Regions from separate parts of the Plantibacter sp. 2H11-2 genome, predicted to be linked through region 1. Evidence: predicted binding sites of a transcription regulator. Region 1 holds the regulator's gene; each other region holds the start of a gene.
The links. The regulator HrcA, encoded in region 1, represses chaperone genes, less so after heat shock. The targets are predictions, from matches to a motif close to TTNGCACTCGNNNNNNNCGAGTGCNAA.
Positions count from the first base shown of each region.

Region 2: the regulator HrcA is predicted to act here: its motif matches at 2,838-2,864, upstream of groES (co-chaperone GroES).
Region 3: the regulator HrcA is predicted to act here: its motif matches at 2,475-2,501, upstream of groL (chaperonin GroEL).

Region 1 covers NZ_JBNBBL010000001.1:152,448-158,232, reverse strand. Annotated here, with positions in the region: gene ACQG07_RS00695 (DUF1990 family protein) at 1-611, shown strand, start outside; gene hemW (radical SAM family heme chaperone HemW) at 622-1,848, shown strand; gene ACQG07_RS00685 (DUF4870 domain-containing protein) at 1,918-2,475, opposite strand; gene hrcA (heat-inducible transcriptional repressor HrcA) at 2,692-3,714, shown strand; gene dnaJ (molecular chaperone DnaJ) at 3,769-4,890, shown strand; gene ACQG07_RS00670 (16S rRNA (uracil(1498)-N(3))-methyltransferase) at 4,892-5,629, shown strand; gene ACQG07_RS00665 (HIT domain-containing protein) at 5,680-5,785, shown strand, end outside.
Region 2 covers NZ_JBNBBL010000001.1:817,481-823,265, reverse strand. Annotated here, with positions in the region: gene tsaD (tRNA (adenosine(37)-N6)-threonylcarbamoyltransferase complex transferase subunit TsaD) at 1-682, shown strand, start outside; gene ACQG07_RS03820 (DUF4190 domain-containing protein) at 776-1,537, shown strand; gene ACQG07_RS03815 (class I SAM-dependent methyltransferase) at 1,577-2,782, opposite strand; gene groES (co-chaperone GroES) at 2,941-3,237, shown strand; gene rarD (EamA family transporter RarD) at 3,433-4,371, shown strand; gene ACQG07_RS03800 (ABC transporter substrate-binding protein) at 4,559-5,785, shown strand, end outside.
Region 3 covers NZ_JBNBBL010000001.1:698,372-704,156, forward strand. Annotated here, with positions in the region: gene ACQG07_RS03230 (hypothetical protein) at 1-638, opposite strand, end outside; gene groL (chaperonin GroEL) at 818-2,437, opposite strand; gene ACQG07_RS03240 (cold-shock protein) at 2,642-2,845, opposite strand; gene ACQG07_RS03245 (LytR C-terminal domain-containing protein) at 3,131-3,703, opposite strand; gene ACQG07_RS03250 (DUF3263 domain-containing protein) at 3,725-4,027, opposite strand; gene msrB (peptide-methionine (R)-S-oxide reductase MsrB) at 4,251-4,670, shown strand; gene ACQG07_RS03260 (nitroreductase family protein) at 4,667-5,215, shown strand; gene ACQG07_RS03265 (DMT family transporter) at 5,258-5,785, opposite strand, start outside.

The DNA.
Region 1 (5,785 bases):
CGGTCGACTACGCGGCCGTCGGCGCCACCCAGCGGACCGACCTCATGCAGTACCCGCCGGAGGGCTACGTGCCGTCGGAGGACGAATTCCGCCTCGGGAGCGGTGAGGAGCGGTTCGCCCTCGCGAGCAGCGCCCTCCTCACCTGGGGACTGCACCGCTCGAGCGGCGTGGAGATCTCCGAGGTGCACCCCGGCACGGGCGTGCAGTACGGCGGCATCGCCTTCGCCGAGGACGGTACGCCGCTGGAACCCATCGAGACGCACCAAGAGCAGCGCTTCGCCGAGGACGGCACGCCGTTCATCACGCCGGGCACGACGGTCGTCTTCGCCGGCACAGTCGGCGGGGAACCGCTCGTCGGGCCGCATCGCGTCATCTCCGTCACCGAGGAGCCGGGTCACGTGAGCCTGGCCATCGGCACGATGGAGGGCGATCCGGAGAGCGGTGAGCAGTCCTTCACGATCGAGCAGCGCGAGGACGACTCCGTCTGGATCGTCGTGCGCTCGTTCTTCCGCCCGACGAAGGGTGCCGCGAAGCTCGTCGGCTCCAAGCGCCGCCGCAAGACCATGAACGACGCCTACCTCCGCGCACTCCTGCCGTCGCGCGGCGTCTGAGCGACGGACCGTGCCGAGCGCCCTCCCACTCGCCGATCCGGCCCCGTCCGACGGACTCCTCCCGGAGACGGCGGCCGTCGGTGCCCACGAACGCAACTTCGGGGTCTACCTGCACGTCCCGTTCTGCCGGGTCAGATGCGGCTACTGCGACTTCAACACCTACACGGCGACCGAGCTCCGAGGCGCGAAGCAATCGGACTACGCCGACGAGGCGGTCGCGGAACTCCGCTTCGGCAAGTCCGTCCTGGCGTCGTCGACCGTCCCCGACCGACCGGTATCGACCGTGTTCTTCGGTGGCGGGACACCGACCCTCCTTCCCGCTGACGACCTGGTCCGGATGCTCCGTGGCGTGACGGACAACTTCGACCTCGCGCCCGGCGCCGAAGTGACGACCGAGGCGAACCCCGACTCCGTCGACGCCGCCTATCTCCGCACGCTCGCCGAAGCCGGATTCACCCGGGTGTCCTTCGGGATGCAGTCCGCGGTGCCGAGTGTGCTCGCCACCCTCGAGCGCACGCACGATCCGGCTCGGGTGCCGCTCGTCGTGCAGTGGGCCCGCGAGGCCGGCCTCGGCGTCAGCCTGGACCTCATCTACGGGACGCCGGGGGAGACCCTGGCCGACTGGCGCGTCTCACTCGAGACGGCGATCGCCTGCGCTCCGGACCACGTGTCGGCCTATTCGCTCATCGTCGAACCCGGGACGAAACTCGCGCGCCAGATCCGCTCGGGCGTGGTGGGGACCCCCGACGAAGACCTGCAGGCCGACATGTACGAGCTCGCCGACGATCTCCTTACCGAGGCCGGCTACGGCTGGTACGAGGTCAGCAACTGGGCGACGGACGACACGCACCGCTCCCGGCACAACCTCTCCTACTGGACCGGCGAGGACTGGTGGGGTGTCGGCCCGGGCTCGCACAGTCACGTCGGCGGGGTGCGCTGGTGGAACGTCAAGCACCCGGCGGCCTACGCCCAGCGGATCGCGGCGGGGGAGTCGCCGGCCGCCGGCCGGGAGACCCTGGACGACGAGACGCGGGAACTCGAACGCATCCTGCTGCTCACCCGCACGCGGGACGGCATCCCGATCCGGACGCTCGCCCCCGAGGCTCGCACGGCGGTGGCCGGGCTCATCGCCGAGGAACTGGTCGACGCACGGCAGGCCCTGCTCGGACGGCTGGAGCTCACGCGCCGCGGACGGCTCCTCGCCGACGCGGTCGTCCGCCGTCTGGTCGGCGACTGACCCTGCCCGAGGCGCAGAACAGCCCCGCCCGGCGGACCGGACGGGGCTGTTCTCGTGCGACTCGACGGATCAGGCCTTGATGAACTGGATCGTGAGCGGGTAGCTGTACAGCTCGCCCTTGTTCGCCTTGATCGCGGCGATGATGCTGAACACGATCACGACGACGTACACGGCGATGATGATGAACAGACCCACGACGACGATCGTCAGGATCGAGCCGACCACCAGCGCGATCAGCATCGTCAGCTGGAAGTTCAGCGCGGTGAGCGTGTGCGCCTTGATGAACGGGCCGCGGTCCTTGAGGACCAGGTAGCCGATCAGCGGCGGGATGAATCCGAAGAAGATCCCACCGATGTGGATGAGCGTCGACCAGAGCTTCTCGTCCGACGGGCTCATGGGCTGAGCGGCGGCGTACGGCTGCTGGTACTGCGGGGCGCCTGCGGGCGGCGGCGGGTAGGAGCCTGCAGCGGGCGGCGGCGGCGCGTAGCCGCCGGCGGGCGGGGGCGGGTAGGCGCCTGCGGGCGGCTGCTGCGGAGCTGCGGGAGGGGGCGTCGCGCCGTCTCCTGCAGGCGGAACCGACCCGCCCTTCGCTGGGTCGACGGGCGGCTGAGCGTTCGGATCGGACATCTTCGCACCTTTCACGGAGAGTGATATTCAATTGGTCCAGCTGAGCGTATCGCACCAGGTGTTGCTCATCAGGGACCCACGCCTGCGGCCAACGGTATTCCCGCGGCACGGGGCCGCGCAAGGGACGGCCGCGCGGAGGCCACGATATGATTGGCAGTCAGGGTCTTCGAGTGCTGATGGTCGGCGCTCCGAGGTGGATGACGGGAGGAGATCGAGATGGTGTCGGATCGCGGTCTCGAAGTGCTCCGCGTCATCGTGCAGGACTACGTCGCCTCGCGCGAGCCCGTCGGTTCCAAGACGATCGTCGACCGCCACTCCTTCGGGGTCTCCGCAGCCACCATCCGCAACGACATGGCGCAGCTCGAGGACGAAGAGCTCATCGCAGCTCCCCACACCTCTTCCGGCCGGGTGCCCACCGACAAGGGTTACCGGATGTTCGTCGACCACCTGGCCGATCGCCGTCCGCTGAACAACGCCCAACGGACGGCGATCGAGACCTTCCTCGGCGCGTCCGGCGACCTCGACGAGGTCCTGCACCGCACGGTGCGGCTGCTCTCGCAGCTGACGAACCAGGTCGCGCTCGTCCAGTACCCGATGTTCTCCCGGGCACGCGTCCGGCATCTCGAGTTGGTGAGCGTCACCCCGAACCGTGTGCTCGCGGTCATCATCCTCGACAACGGCCGCGTCGAGCAGCGGCTCATCGAGACGGAGAGCCCGGTCGACGACGACCTCATCTCGCGGCTCCGCTCGCTGTGCAACGAGGCGGTCGCGGGCCGTCCACTCCTCGACGCCCACGACGCGATCGGCGACGTCCCCGCCGATATCGCCGACCTCGATCGCGCGGCGGCCGTCCGCATCGTCGACGCGGTGCGCGAGCAGCTGTCGGCGCAGCGCCAGGACCGCCTCGTCATGGCCGGTGCCGCCAACCTCGCCCGTACTGAAGACGACTTCCCCGGCAGCATCTATCCGGTCCTGGACGCCATCGAGCAGCAGGTCGTGCTGCTTCGGCTCTTCGGTGAGATGGAGTCCGAACGCGACAGCGTGGTCGCCAGCATCGGGCGGGAGAACGCGTCGTTCGGCCTCGAGACCACGAGTGTCCTCGCCGGGAACTACCGTTCCTCTGGTGGCGAAATCGCCCGGCTCGGCGTCCTCGGCCCCACGAGAATGGACTACGCGAGCAACATGGCTGCGGTCCGCGCCGTCGCCAGGTACCTCTCGCGCATCCTCGACGCCGAGTGACGCATCCTCGTCGCGTCCCCCAACACCTTCCGCACCTCGAACGAAAGGCCCTCAGTGGCTGACTACCCCGACCACTACGCAGCACTCGGTGTCGCCAAGGAGGCGACGCCCGAAGAGATCAAGAAGGCGTACCGCCGCCTCGCACGCGAACTGCACCCCGACGTGAACCCGGGTTCCGACGCCTCGGAACGGTTCAAGGAGGTCACGCACGCCTACGACGTGCTGAGCGACCCCAAGCAGCGCCAGCAGTACGACCTCGGTCCGCAGGCTGGTGGGTTCGGTGGCGGCGACGCCGGGTTCGGCGGCTTCGGCGACATCTTCGACACCTTCTTCGGCGGTGGCGGCCAGCAGCGCGGACCCAAGTCCCGTCGCGCACGCGGGGAGGACGCCCTGTTGCGCGTCGAGCTCGACCTCGACGAGGTCATCTTCGGCACCCACCGCGACCTCGAGGTCGACACCGCCGTGCTCTGCAGCACCTGCAACGGCTCCTGCTGCCAGCCCGGCACCTCACCGGTGACCTGCGACATCTGTCACGGCACCGGCTCCATCCAGCGGGCCGTCCGCTCGCTGCTCGGCAACGTCATGACGTCGGCGCCCTGCGGCACCTGCCGCGGCTACGGCACGATCATCGCGACCCCGTGCGTCACCTGCCAGGGTCAGGGTCGGCTCCGTGCCCGCCGCACCGTCTCGGTCGACATCCCGGCCGGCGTCGACACCGGTCTGCGTCTGCAGATGCCGGGGAGCGGCGAGGTCGGCCCGGCCGGCGGCCCGAACGGCGACCTCTACCTCGAGATGAAGGTCAAGCACCACGACGTCTTCAGCCGCGACGGCGACGACCTGTTGTGCACGCTCGAAGTCCCGATGACCGACGCCATCCTCGGCCGCCAGGTCACCGTCCACGCGCTCGACGGCGACGTCGAGGTCGAGCTGCGGCCGGGCGTGCAGAGCTCCGAGGTCATCACGGTCAAGGACCGCGGTGTCACCCGTCTCCGCGGGAACAGCCGGGGCGACCTCAAGATCGGCGTCCAGGTCGTCACGCCGACGAAGCTCGACCACCGCGAACGCGAGCTGATCAAGAGCTTCGCCTCAGGACGACGCCAGGGTGCTCCGGCGCTCGCGCAGTTCCAGCAGGGCCTGTTCGCGAAGATCCGCGACCGCTTCCACGGCGTCGGTTGAGATGAGTTCGTTGTACCTCCGTGAGGATCTCGAATCGACCGGTGTCGGCGACTCGGTGACCCTCCGCGGGCCCGAGGCGAAACACGCCGTCGCCGTGAGTCGGCTGCGGGTCGGCGAGACGACGTCGATCGGCAACGGCCGGGGCCTGATCGCGACCGGACCGGTCGTGCGCAGCGAGCCGGGGGAGTTGGAGATCCGCGTCGAATCGGTCGTGGTGCATCCGGAGAACCGTCCCGGGCTTGTCCTCGTGCAGGCGCTGGCCAAGGGTGATCGCGACGAACTCGCCATCCAGGCGGCGACCGAGCTGGGTGTCGACCGGATCGTCCCGTGGGGCGCCGAGCGCAGCATCTCGAGATGGCAGGGCGACAAAGCGGTCAAGGGCCGTGCGCGCTGGCAGCTCATCGTGCGGGAGGCGTCGAAGCAGTCGATCCGCGCACGGGTCCCCGAGGTGGCCGAGGTCGTCGACACCCGCGGACTCGCGTCGATCGTCGCCGGCCGGACCGTCCTCGTGCTCGAACCCAGCGCGGCACTCGCTCTCTCGGAGCTCGACCCGTCGGCCCTGCTCGCCGAGGAACTTGTGCTCGTCGTCGGTCCGGAGGGCGGCATCTCGCCGGCGGAGCGGGAGCGGCTCCAAGCGGCCGGCGCCGTCGAGGTCCGGATCGGCTCGGGCGTCCTGCGCACCTCGACGGCAGGGCCTGCGGCGATCGCCGCGCTCAACGTGCTGCTCGGTCGGTGGTGACGATCCACCAGCCCGCGCATGAGGCCGCCACGAACCTTAGACTGGTGGACATGAGTGAAGCACCGTCGGTATTCAGCCGCATCGTGTCGGGGGAGATCCCGACGACCCTCCTCGCCGAGACCGATCGGGTGATCGCGTTCGCCGACATCGCACCGC
Region 2 (5,785 bases), 670 kb from region 1:
CTCCGACGACGGGACGATCGAGTACCCGACGATCGCCCTGCTCGTATCCGGCGGGCACACCTCGCTGCTCCTCGTGCGGGACCTCGTGTCGGATGTCGAACTGCTCGGCGAGACCATCGACGACGCGGCGGGCGAGGCCTTCGACAAGGTCGCGCGTATCCTGGGTCTGCCGTACCCGGGCGGGCCGCAGATCGACCGGGCGGCCGTCGGCGGCGACCCGAAGGCGATCCGCTTCCCCCGCGGACTCAGCCTGCCGAAGGACATGGAGCGGCATCGCTACGACTTCTCCTTCTCCGGCCTGAAGACGGCCGTGGCGCGCTGGGTCGAGGCGAAGCAGGACGCGGGGGAGCCGGTCCCCGTCGCGGACGTCGCCGCCAGCTTCCGCGAGGCCGTCGTCGACGTGCTCGTCTCGAAGGCGGTCAAGGCGTGTACCGAGCTCGGTGTGCCCCGCCTGCTGCTGGGGGGCGGTGTCATCGCGAACGCACGGCTCCGCGAGGTGGCAGCCGAACGCACCGCCTCGGCCGGGATCGAACTCCGCATCCCGCCGTTGCAGCTGTGCACCGACAACGGCGCGATGATCGCCGCGCTCGCCGCGCAGCTCATCTCCGCCGGACACGAGCCGTCGTCGCTCGACTTCGGCGCCGACTCGACCCTGCCGGTCACCGAGATCCAGGTGCACTGACCGCTCGACCAGCCGTGTCCGGCACTCGACCGGGTGCGCGGACGTCGGCGCATAGGATGGGCCGGTACCCGGTCACGGATCGAAGGAGCGGCGATGGATCAGCACGAGCACCCCGACGGACGACCTCAGCACCAGGACGGTGCGGCGGACGGGCAGTCACGCCCGCCGCAGGCCGAGCAGCCGAACGGGCAGCCGCAGCAGCCGTGGGGGCAGCAGCCCCAGCCCCAGCAGCCCTGGTCGCCGTACCAGCCGCCACAGCCCTCCCAGCAGGCCGGCGTCGCGCCGCAGGGCCAGCAGCAGCCGTATCAGCCTCAGCCCCAGGGCCGGCAGCAGCCGTACCCGCCTCAGCCCCAGGCCCAACAGCCGTACCAGCCTCAGGGTCAGGCCTCCCCGCCGCCCACGGATTGGCAGCGCGGCGCCGGCGCGCCCGTCACGCCACCGACGCGCCCTGCCCAGCAGGGCTCATCCCCCTCGGCCCCTCCGGCGGGTTGGCAGGGCGATCATGCGACCTATCTCCAGACGGTGCCGACGGCGGTCTACCAGGCGCCGAGCCAGGGTGGCTACGCCGCGTACCAGCAGTCGCAGACGCAGACCCCTGCTGCGTCGACCGGGACCTCGCGGAGCACCTGGTCGCTCATCACCGGTGTCGTCGGGCTCGTCGTGTCGGTCTTCGTCGGTTGGGGCTTTCCCCTGTCGATCGCCGCGATCGTGCTCGGGTTCGGAGCCAGGCGTCGCGAGCCGCAGGGCCGAGGTCGCGCCCTCACCGGCCTCGTGACCGGGTTCGTCGGCCTCGCCTGCTCGGTCGGCTGGCTCGTCTACAGCGTCGTCGTGATCATCGGGTACGTTTCGACCTGATCCTCCTCGGGGCGCTGCGGCCCGACGGACGCCGTCGGGTCAGGCGTCGGCGGCCGGCGTCACCCGTTCGACGAGCAGCGCACTGTGTTTGCCGGCGATCCTCGTGAGGATGATCGTGGCAGAGCCGTCGCCCTTCAGCGCGAGGCGCTTCCGGAACGCCGCGGGGTCGACGTCGACGCCGCGTTTCTTGATCTCGAGGACGCCGATCCCGCGATCACGCATCGTGCGCTTGAGGACCTTCTCGTCCATCGGCAGCCGTTCGAGCACCCGGAAGGTCGTGGCGAACGGCGAGCTCGTCGCGGTGTCGGAGGTCAGGTAGGCGATGCCCTGGCCGAGCATGCCGGCCTCCAACCGGATGGCGAGGTCGCCGATGAGTCGGGCCCGGATCACGGATCCGTCGGGTTCGTGCACGTAGTCGCCGAGCTCCCGCACTGGGGCGTCGTCGGCGTCGGCCTCGGCGTGCAACTCGTGGTGGACGCCGTCCGCGAGGAGGAGCGCGGACCGTCGGACATCCGGACGGGCCAGCGGGCCGAACCAGAGCGCCATCTCGACGAGCTGTCCGTCGACCGACACCCACTGCGCCTCGGCGTCGTCGGGGATGAGGGAGCGGTCGAATCCGGGCCCGAGCTTGACGCCGGTGGGAAGGCGGGTCGCCGCACCGAAGACCAGGTCGAGGGACGGGGTGTAGTCGGCGGCACTCGACAGCCGCGCGGTGTCGGCGTGTCCTGCGGTGCGCCGCGCGGGATCGAACCAGACCGCGTCGAAGTCGTCGAGGGAGACGTCCTCGGCGGCGGCGTTCCGCACGGTCGCCGTGGGGAACGGAGCGAGGTTGTAGCTGGCGATGGCCGCGGTGACCTCGTCGATGTCGACCGCCGTGACCTCCAGGTCGAGCGAGGCCATGGCCATCGAGTCGGCGCCGATGCCGCTGCCGAGGTCGGCGACGCGTGTGAGGCCGGCCCGGGCGAACCGCCCGGCGTGCAATGCGGCGACGGGAAGGCGCGTGGCCTGTTCGAGCCCGGCCTCGGTGAACAGCATGCGGCCGGCGAACGGTCCGAACTTCCCGACGGCCTTCTGCCTGAGCCGCGACTGCGTGAGGACCGCCGCGACCAGCTCGGGGGAGTGGCCGTCCTTGCGCAGGCGCCCGACCAGGCGGACGGCCTCGTCCTTCGTCGGGTAGGGCGGCAGGGAGTCGAGGAGCCTGAGGCCGTCGGCCGTGAGGAGTTCGACGAGTTCCGAACGGTCCATGGTCAGCGGGCCTCGGGCGGAGCTGGATGCATCCGGCAACGGTAGCAGCCGCTGATTGGCACTCGCATTGCATGAGTGCCAGAAGATGCCTACACTGGAATCAGCACTCTCGCAGTGTGAGTGCTAACCACGTCTTCGTTTCAAGAAAGAGGTCAACCGTGTCGGTCTCCATCAAGCCGCTCGAGGATCGCATCGTCATCAAGCAGGTCGAGGCAGAGCAGACCACCGCTTCCGGTCTGGTCATCCCCGACACCGCCAAGGAGAAGCCCCAGGAGGGCGAGGTCGTGGCGGTCGGACCCGGTCGCATCGACGACAACGGCAACCGTGTCCCGCTCGACGTCGCCGTCGGCGACAAGGTGATCTACTCCAAGTACGGTGGCACCGAGGTCAAGTACGCCGGTGAGGACTACCTCGTCCTGTCCGCGCGCGACGTCCTCGCAGTCGTCGTCCGCTAGTCACCAGCGCACGGATCCGGCGGCTCAGGCCGCTCAACAGCCCGAATGGCATTCGCCGTTCGGGCTGTGTCCGTTTCCGGAGGGTGTCGCGGGGAGTCGCGGGTCTAGCCTGGACCAGTGCAGAACCCCAGCGATCCAGCCGACGTCGACATCCACACCGTCACCGTCGACGGGGGAGGGGATCGACGTGCGAGCGTGGCCGTACCCCAGCAGGGGAGCCGGTCCGGACTGCTCTCGGCGGTCGCCGCCTACTGCCTCTGGGGAGCGCTCCCGCTCTACTTCATCGCCCTCGCACCGGCCGGCGCCTTCGAGGTGGTGGCGTGGCGGATCCTCTTCTCCCTCGTCTTCTGCGCCGTCCTCATCCTGGCGACCCGTTCCTGGCGTCGACTGTTCGGCATCCTCCGCCAGCGCCGCATCGTCCTGACCATGGGCCTCGCCGGAGCGCTCATCTACGTCAACTGGCAGACCTACGTCTACGGTGCGCTCAACGGCCAAGTGGTCGAGGCGTCGCTCGGGTACTTCATCAACCCGATCGTGACCGTCTTCCTCGGCGTCTTCTTCCTCCGCGAGCGGCTGCGTCCGGCCCAGTGGGCCGCGGTGGTCGTGAGCGTGATCGCGGTCCTGGTCCTCGCGATCGGGCACGGCAGCGTCCCCTGGATCGCCCTCATCCTGGCCTTCTCGTTCGGCCTCTACGGTTACATCAAGAAACTGGTGGGCGGCTCGGTCGACGCCGTGTCCGGGTTGACGCTCGAGACCGTGTGGCTGATGCCGGTCGCGATCGCCCAGCTCATCGCGGTCGGCGTGACCGGTGGGCTGACCATCGGCACCGCGGGCGTCGGGCACGCCCTGCTGCTCGTCGGCGCCGGCGTCATCACCGCCGTCCCGCTCCTGCTGTTCGCGGCGGCGGCCCGCCGCCTCCCGCTCACCTGGATGGGTTTCATCCAGTACTTCGCACCGATCATCCAGTTCGTCGTCGGTGTTGCGGTCCTGCACGAGGCGATGCCGCCGGAGCGCTGGTTGGGCTTCGGTCTCGTGTGGCTGGCGCTCGCGACCCTCACCGTCGACATGCTCGTCGCCTCCTCCCGGGGTCGTCGGGCCGCCGGGGCCGAACGGCGCCGCTCGATGAGGGTCTGAACAGCGGATTCCAGCGCTGATCGCGCGACCACTGCAGGAAAAGCGCGAAACTGGCCCTCCTGAGGTAACGATTTGGTCGTGTTACACGCTTGTAACGTCAACGACATTGTCCAGCGCACGTGCAGCGGATAACTTGACTCAACGGCAGCCCCTGGAGCTGCCACTCTTCTGACAAGCAAGGAGTACCATGAGCGTCTTTTCGAAGGCCACGGCCGCTCGCTCCCGCCCACGTTCCATCGTTCTCGGTGGTATCGCACTGATCGGAGCCAGCGCGCTGGTTCTGAGCGGTTGCGCCTCAAGTGGTAGCGGCGACAGCGGCAGCAGCAGCAAGCCTGCTGGCGACCTGACCCTGAAGCTCGGCACGGCGTTGCCGCAGACCGGTAACCTCGCGTTCCTCGGCCCGCCCGAGGAGGCCGGTGTCGGTCTCGCGGTCAAGGAGGTCAACGACGCCGACCTCGGCATCAAGATCGACCTGACGCTCGGCGACTCGGGTGACTCCGACAACAAGGCGTACGCGACCGAGGTCCCCCGTCTGCTCTCCGAGGGCGTCACGGCCATCATCGGTGCAGCGTCCTCGGGTGTGTCGAAGCTCTTCATCGACGAAGTCACCGGCGCAGGCGTCATCCAGTTCTCCCCGGCGAACACCTCCGCGGACTTCACGACGTGGGACGACAACGGTCTCTACTGGCGGACGGCGCCGTCCGACGTGCTGCAGGGCGAGGTCCTCGGGAACCTGATCGCGGAGGACGGCAACGCCACCCTCGGCATCATCTACCTGAACGACTCCTACGGCACCGGCCTCGCGAAGTTCACCAAGGAAGCGTTCGAGAGCGCCGGCGGTGAAGTGGTCGCCGAGCAGTCGTACAACACCGGTGACACCTCGTTCGACGCGCAGATCAGCGCGGTCAAGGCGGAGAACCCCGACGCGATCGCGATCATCGCGTTCGAGGAGACCAAGACGATCGTCCCCGGTCTCGCCGGCTTCCCCTCCGACAAGCTCTACTTCGTCGACGGCAACCTCGCCGACTACAGCGCGGACTTCGCTCCGGGCACCCTGACGGGCGCCAAGGGCACGCTGCCCGGTCTCGACACCGCGAAGCTCGGTGACTTCACCGACCGCCTCCAGGCGTTCGTGAAGGACGAGGGCGGCGAGCCGCTGAAGGACTACAGCTACGCGGCTGAATCCTACGACGCCGTCATCCTGCTCGCCCTCGCGGCGCTGCAGGCCGGTTCGACCGAGGGTGCCGACATGGCGGCCCAGCTCCAGTCCGTGTCCGGTGGCAAGGACAAGGGCGAGAAGGTGACCACCTTCGAAGAGGGCGCCAAGGCCATCGCCGACGGCAAGAAGATCGACTACGACGGCAACTCCGGTCCGATCACGTTCGATGAGAACGGTGACCCGACCGAGGCGACC
Region 3 (5,785 bases), 550 kb from region 1:
AACGCGACCCTGATCGACTCGACGAACGGCATGACCGCAGTCCGCGCCGCTTCGTCGGACTCGGCGACATTGTCGGCCGGGCCGTCGATGAGGACCTCCACCCAGCTGTCGCCGACGAGGAACTGCATACTGCACACATCGAGCACACGTCCATCACCGGTGAAGCAGGAGAGCGGCGTGGAGTTCTCCCAGGGGCCGGGCTCGCCCGACGTCCAATCTTCGAAGAACGGCTGCCAGACTGCGGACGCTTGCGGGAGCACCATCACCGTCGCCCAGCGCTCGGTCCCGAGCGGAGAGCCGCCCTGCAGTCGGCTACGGGGCTCCCCGTTCCCCCAGCTGCACTGCAGTCCTCCGAGCGCCACGGGCGCCGTGTTGATCGGTGTCGCGTTGATGTCATCCGTGAACGGGGCCTCGAGTACGACGGAGGGCGCGAGCGCCGAGCTGACGATGTCGGCTGGGACGAGGTCCTGACATCCCAGCCCGTACGAGCTGACCGGGGTGGTGGGCCCAGGGGCGGTGGTCGGTGTCGCGGACGACACCGGTGTGGACGTCGTCGTCGGCTTCGGCTCGGCCGGCGTGCACGCGCTCAGCCCCAGAATCAATACGGCGGCGATCGCCGCTCCCCCGATACGTCTCATAGCTCGATCATAGGAACTGGCGCGCGGGCCGATATGCCGTTCCGGTCACGTCTCCACAACGACTGTCGGACCCATGCGGAAACAGGCATACAGATCGAGGGTTCTCCCCGATGCGTCTGGTGGAAACGACGCAGGGCGCCTCCCGAAGGAGACGCCCTGCGCAGGTGTTGCTGTCGGACTTAGAAGTCCATGCCACCGGTCGGGTCGCCGGCCGGAGCCGGGTTCTTCTCCGGCTTGTCGGCGACGACGGCCTCGGTGGTGAGGAACAGGCCGGCGATCGACGCTGCGTTGAGCAGCGCGGAGCGGGTGACCTTCACCGGGTCGTTGATGCCGGCAGCGAGCATGTCGACGTACTCACCGGTCGCGGCGTTGAGGCCGTGTCCGACGGGCAGGTTGCGGACCTTGTCGGCGACGACGCCAGGCTCGAGGCCTGCGTTGAGCGCGATCTGCTTGAGCGGAGCGTCGATGGCGACCTTGACGATGTTCGCACCGGTCGCCTCGTCGCCGACGAGCTCGAGCTTCTCGAACGCGGTCTTGCCGGCCTGGATCAGGGCGACGCCACCACCGGCGACGATGCCCTCTTCAACGGCAGCCTTCGCGTTGCGAACGGCGTCCTCGATGCGGTGCTTGCGCTCCTTGAGCTCGACCTCGGTCGCTGCACCGGCCTTGATGACCGCAACACCGCCCGCGAGCTTGGCGAGACGCTCCTGGAGCTTCTCGCGGTCGTAGTCGCTGTCGGTGTTGTCGATCTCCTTGCGGATCTGCGAGACACGACCGGCGATGGCGTCGGCGTCGCCGGCACCCTCGACGATGGTGGTCTCATCCTTGGTGATGACGACCTTGCGCGCACGGCCGAGCAGGTCGAGGGTGACGGTCTCGAGCTTGAGGCCGACCTCCTCGGAGATGACCTGGCCACCGGTGAGGATGGCGATGTCCTGCAGCTGAGCCTTGCGGCGGTCGCCGAAGCCCGGAGCCTTGACGGCGACGGACTTGAAGATGCCACGGATCTTGTTGACGACGAGCGTCGCGAGAGCTTCGCCGTCGACGTCCTCAGCGATGATGAGGAGCTGCTTGCCCGACTGGATGACCTGGTCGACGATCGGCAGGAGGTCCTTGATCGCGGAGATCTTCTGGTTGGCGATGAGGATGTAGGGGTCCTCGAACACCGCTTCCTGGCGGTCGGGGTCGGTCACGAAGTACTGCGACAGGTAGCCCTTGTCGAAGCGCATGCCCTCGGTGAGCTCGAGCTCGGTGCCGAAGGTGTTCGACTCCTCGACGGTGACGACGCCCTCCTTGCCGACCTTGTCGATCGCCTCGGCGATGATCTCGCCGATGGTGGTGTCGCCGGCGGAGATGGAAGCGGTCGCAGCGATCTCCTCCTTGGTCTCCACCTCCTTAGCGTTGGCGATGAGCTCGACCGTGACGGCCTCGACGGCCTTCTCGATGCCGCGCTTGAGGCTGATGGGGTCGGCGCCTGCGGCGACGTTGCGGAGGCCCTCGCGGACGAGCGCCTGTGCCAGCACGGTCGCCGTGGTGGTGCCGTCGCCGGCGACGTCATCGGTCTTCTTGGCGACCTCCTTGACGAGCTCCGCGCCGATCTTCTCGTACGGGTCGTCGAGTTCGATCTCCTTGGCGATGGACACGCCGTCGTTGGTGATCGTGGGGGCGCCCCACTTCTTCTCGAGGACAACGTTGCGACCGCGCGGCCCAAGGGTGACCTTGACCGTGTCAGCAAGAATGTTCAGTCCACGCTCGAGGCCGCGACGGGCCTCCTCGTCGAAAGCAATGATCTTAGCCATGTGTGTTTTTCGTCCCTCCCGGACGTCATGAACGTTGTTAGCACTCAATGAGTACGAGTGCTAAGTCGATTCTGGCACTCAGGGGGTGGGAGTGCAAGTGAGCACCGGCGCCCTGAGCGAACTCCCGGGAACAGCCCCGGAACGACGAACGACGCCGCCCACCGAAGTGGACGGCGTCGCAGGAATCGCGTACCTGATCAGCGGCTACGCCAGGCGCACACCCTCGGCCTGAGGCCCCTTTGCTCCAGTGCCGACCTCGAAGACGACCGCCTGGCCCTCTTCCAAGGACTTGTAGCCGCTCATGTCGATCGCCGAGTAGTGGACGAAGACATCCTGTCCGCCGTCGTCGACCGTGATGAAGCCGAAGCCCTTCTCAGCGTTGAACCACTTGACGGTTCCGTTCGCCATTTCATACTCCCATTGCTGCGTGCTCGCAGGCATCGACTGTTGCCGAACCCGGACCTGCCATCCGGGATCGGGACCCCGGTGACCACCCTGCGCCGAAGCGGACCCGGGGGCGAGTCGAGACGGGACGGGATGAGCGGCCAGTTCCAGATACTAATCCGGAGCACCGCGCGGATTCACCCCGAAATCGACAAATGGAGCGGAGTGATACGACAACTCAACATGGAGGAAACACTCCGGAAACACGGCGTTCCGGCAAACCGCGAGATCGACCTCCCTCAGCCGCGCTCAGGCGGCCGGCTGGTAGTCCGCGCCGACCACGACGACGATGCGGAGGACCGGTGCCTCGCCCTCCTCGACGGGGATCGCGTACGTGTCCGTGATCTGGATCGGGATGCCGCCGAGCGCGTTCGCGATGGCGCGGGCGACGCCCTCCTGCGACGGATCCTGGTAGTAGACGCCGCTCGCCGTGACGTCCTCCGTGCTGGCATCGCTCGTCGGGATCTGCTGCGTGAAGCCGGCGGCCGTGATCGCTGCCGCCGCCGATGCCGCCAGGCCGGCGGTGGGTGTGCCGTTCAGGACGAGGATGCTGGCCGCGGGGTCGATGACGGGGGCAGCCTCGGTCGGGGTGGGGGTCGGCGTGGGCGTGGCGCTCGGGCTCTGCGAGCCGCCGAAGAAGTCGATCCGGTCGTTCAGCCCGAACAGGGCGAAGGTGCCGACCCCCACGAGGACGAGCGTGGCGACGACGGCGACGAGGAAGGCGATCCAGCCGCGTCCCTTGGGAGCAGGGGCACGGTGCGCACCGACGCGCTTGAGGTCGGGGACCTCGTCGAAGCGGTCGGGCGGGAAGGATTCAGCCATGGTGTGGTCTCCGAGAGCTGCTCAGCCGTCGGTGCGGGGAGCCGGGGCTCCTCGCGCCGAGAGTCGGGCGTCGCGGGTGCGCTGCAGCCGCTTGATCAGCATGGGGTCGTGGGCGAGGGCGGACGGCGAGTCGATGAGCGCGCCGAGCAGTTGATAGTACCGGGCCGGGGACAGGGCGAAGCGGTCGCGGATGGCGGCCTCCTTGGCCCCGACGTGCTGCATCCAGTGGGACTCGAACTCGAGGATCTCGAGCTCGCGCTGGTCGAGGCCTCCCGTCGGCGTCGACGCGTCGTCATCGGCAGGCGTGCGCGACGCTGGCTGCATGCTCATCTCCTGCCGATCGGTGCCGATGCGGCGACCGTGGAGTCATGCTCCGGTCCGCCGCCGTCCAAGTCTATTCAGCCGATGGCCGCCGGGCCGCATCCACCCCGGCGAGGGCCGACGTTCACCGGGAAGGATCAGGCTCGGTGCAGTGTTATGGAATACGTCGGGAGCCGCATGCACGAGGCAGCCCCGCACGTAGGATGACCGAGACGAATGGAGCAGCATGACGTACGACGTGTCGAAGACCGATGAGCAGTGGCGCGAGGAACTCACGCCGGAGCAGTATCAGGTCCTCCGCGGAGCGGCGACCGAGCGGGCCTGGACGGGTGAGCTCCTCGACGAGTCGCGCGCGGGCCTCTACACCTGTGCCGCCTGCAACGCCGAACTCTTCAAGAGCGGTACCAAGTTCGATTCCGGCTGCGGATGGCCGAGCTTCTACGAGTCCGTGAACCCCGAGGCGGTGCAGCTCATCGAGGACCGCACCCTCGGCATGGTGCGCACCGAGGTCCGGTGCGCCAACTGCGGCTCGCACCTCGGCCACGTGTTCGACGACGGCTTCGGCACGCCCACCGGCGACCGCTACTGCATGAACTCGATCGCGCTCAACTTCGCCGCGGCCGACACCACCGAGCCGACGGAGTGACCGAACCGGTCGAGCGCCCGGTCCTCGCCGCCGTCGCCGGACGCCGTTCGTGGTCCAAGGTCACCGACGTCGCTCCGAGTGACGCGGAACTCCTCGAGGTCCTCGGGGCCGCCGGTCGGGTGGCCGACCACAGCGCCCTGCGTCCGTGGCGGGTCATCACCCTCCGCGGCGACGACCGGGTGAAGCTCGGCCGGGCGCTCGCGAAGGCGGAGGGTGACTCGAAGCCCTCGACGAAGCCGCTCCGCGCGCCCCTGTTGCTCGCGGTCGTCGTGAGCGTGAAGAAGTCGAAGGTGCCCGCCTGGGAGCAGGAGGCGGTCGCGGCCGGAGTGGCCCACATGGTCAGCCTCCTGCTCGACGACGCCGGTTGGGGCGTGTTCTGGCGCACCGGCGGCGCGACTCGCGCCAAAGCGGTCCGGAAGGCACACGGCCTGAAGAAGGGCGAGGAGCTCCTCGGCTGGCTGTACGTCGGAGGGAAGCCGGGTAACGCTCGCACGGGGCGCCGCAAGACGATCAACGCGAAGGCGCACCTCAGCTCCATGCCCTGAGGACGGAGTCGCTCACGGCATCCGACGGCTCGACGGCTCGACTCAGTCGGCGGACGACGATGCCGTGGGACGACGCCTGAACCGCGCCGATGCGATCGCCACGGCGGCGAACGCGAGGAGTGTCCCGATGACCGTCGCGACATGCACGCCGCCGTCGTCGGTGGGCAGGAGCACGTCGAGGGCGAGCGCGCTCAGGGTCTGACCGGCCACTGTGCCGAGCCCGAGGATGAGCACGCCCGTGTGCTGCACGAGGAACGCCGCCACGGCGATGAACACGCATCCGATCGGGCCGCCGAGGTAGAGCCACCACTCCCCCGGGAGCGGTCCGGGCGGCGCGACGATGACCGCGTGGAGCACCGCGGCGATGACCAGCACGACCGTCCCGACGATGAAGTTGATGAACGTGGCGGCGAGGGTGCTCTGCGCCCGCATCTTCACGCGGCCGTTGACCGCCTGCTGCCAGCCGATCCCGATGCCGGCGAGGAGCGGGAGGACGAGCAGTCCGAGTGGGATGCTCCCGCCGAGCTCGCCCGAGACCGCGACGCCGACGGCGACGAGGGCGACGACCGC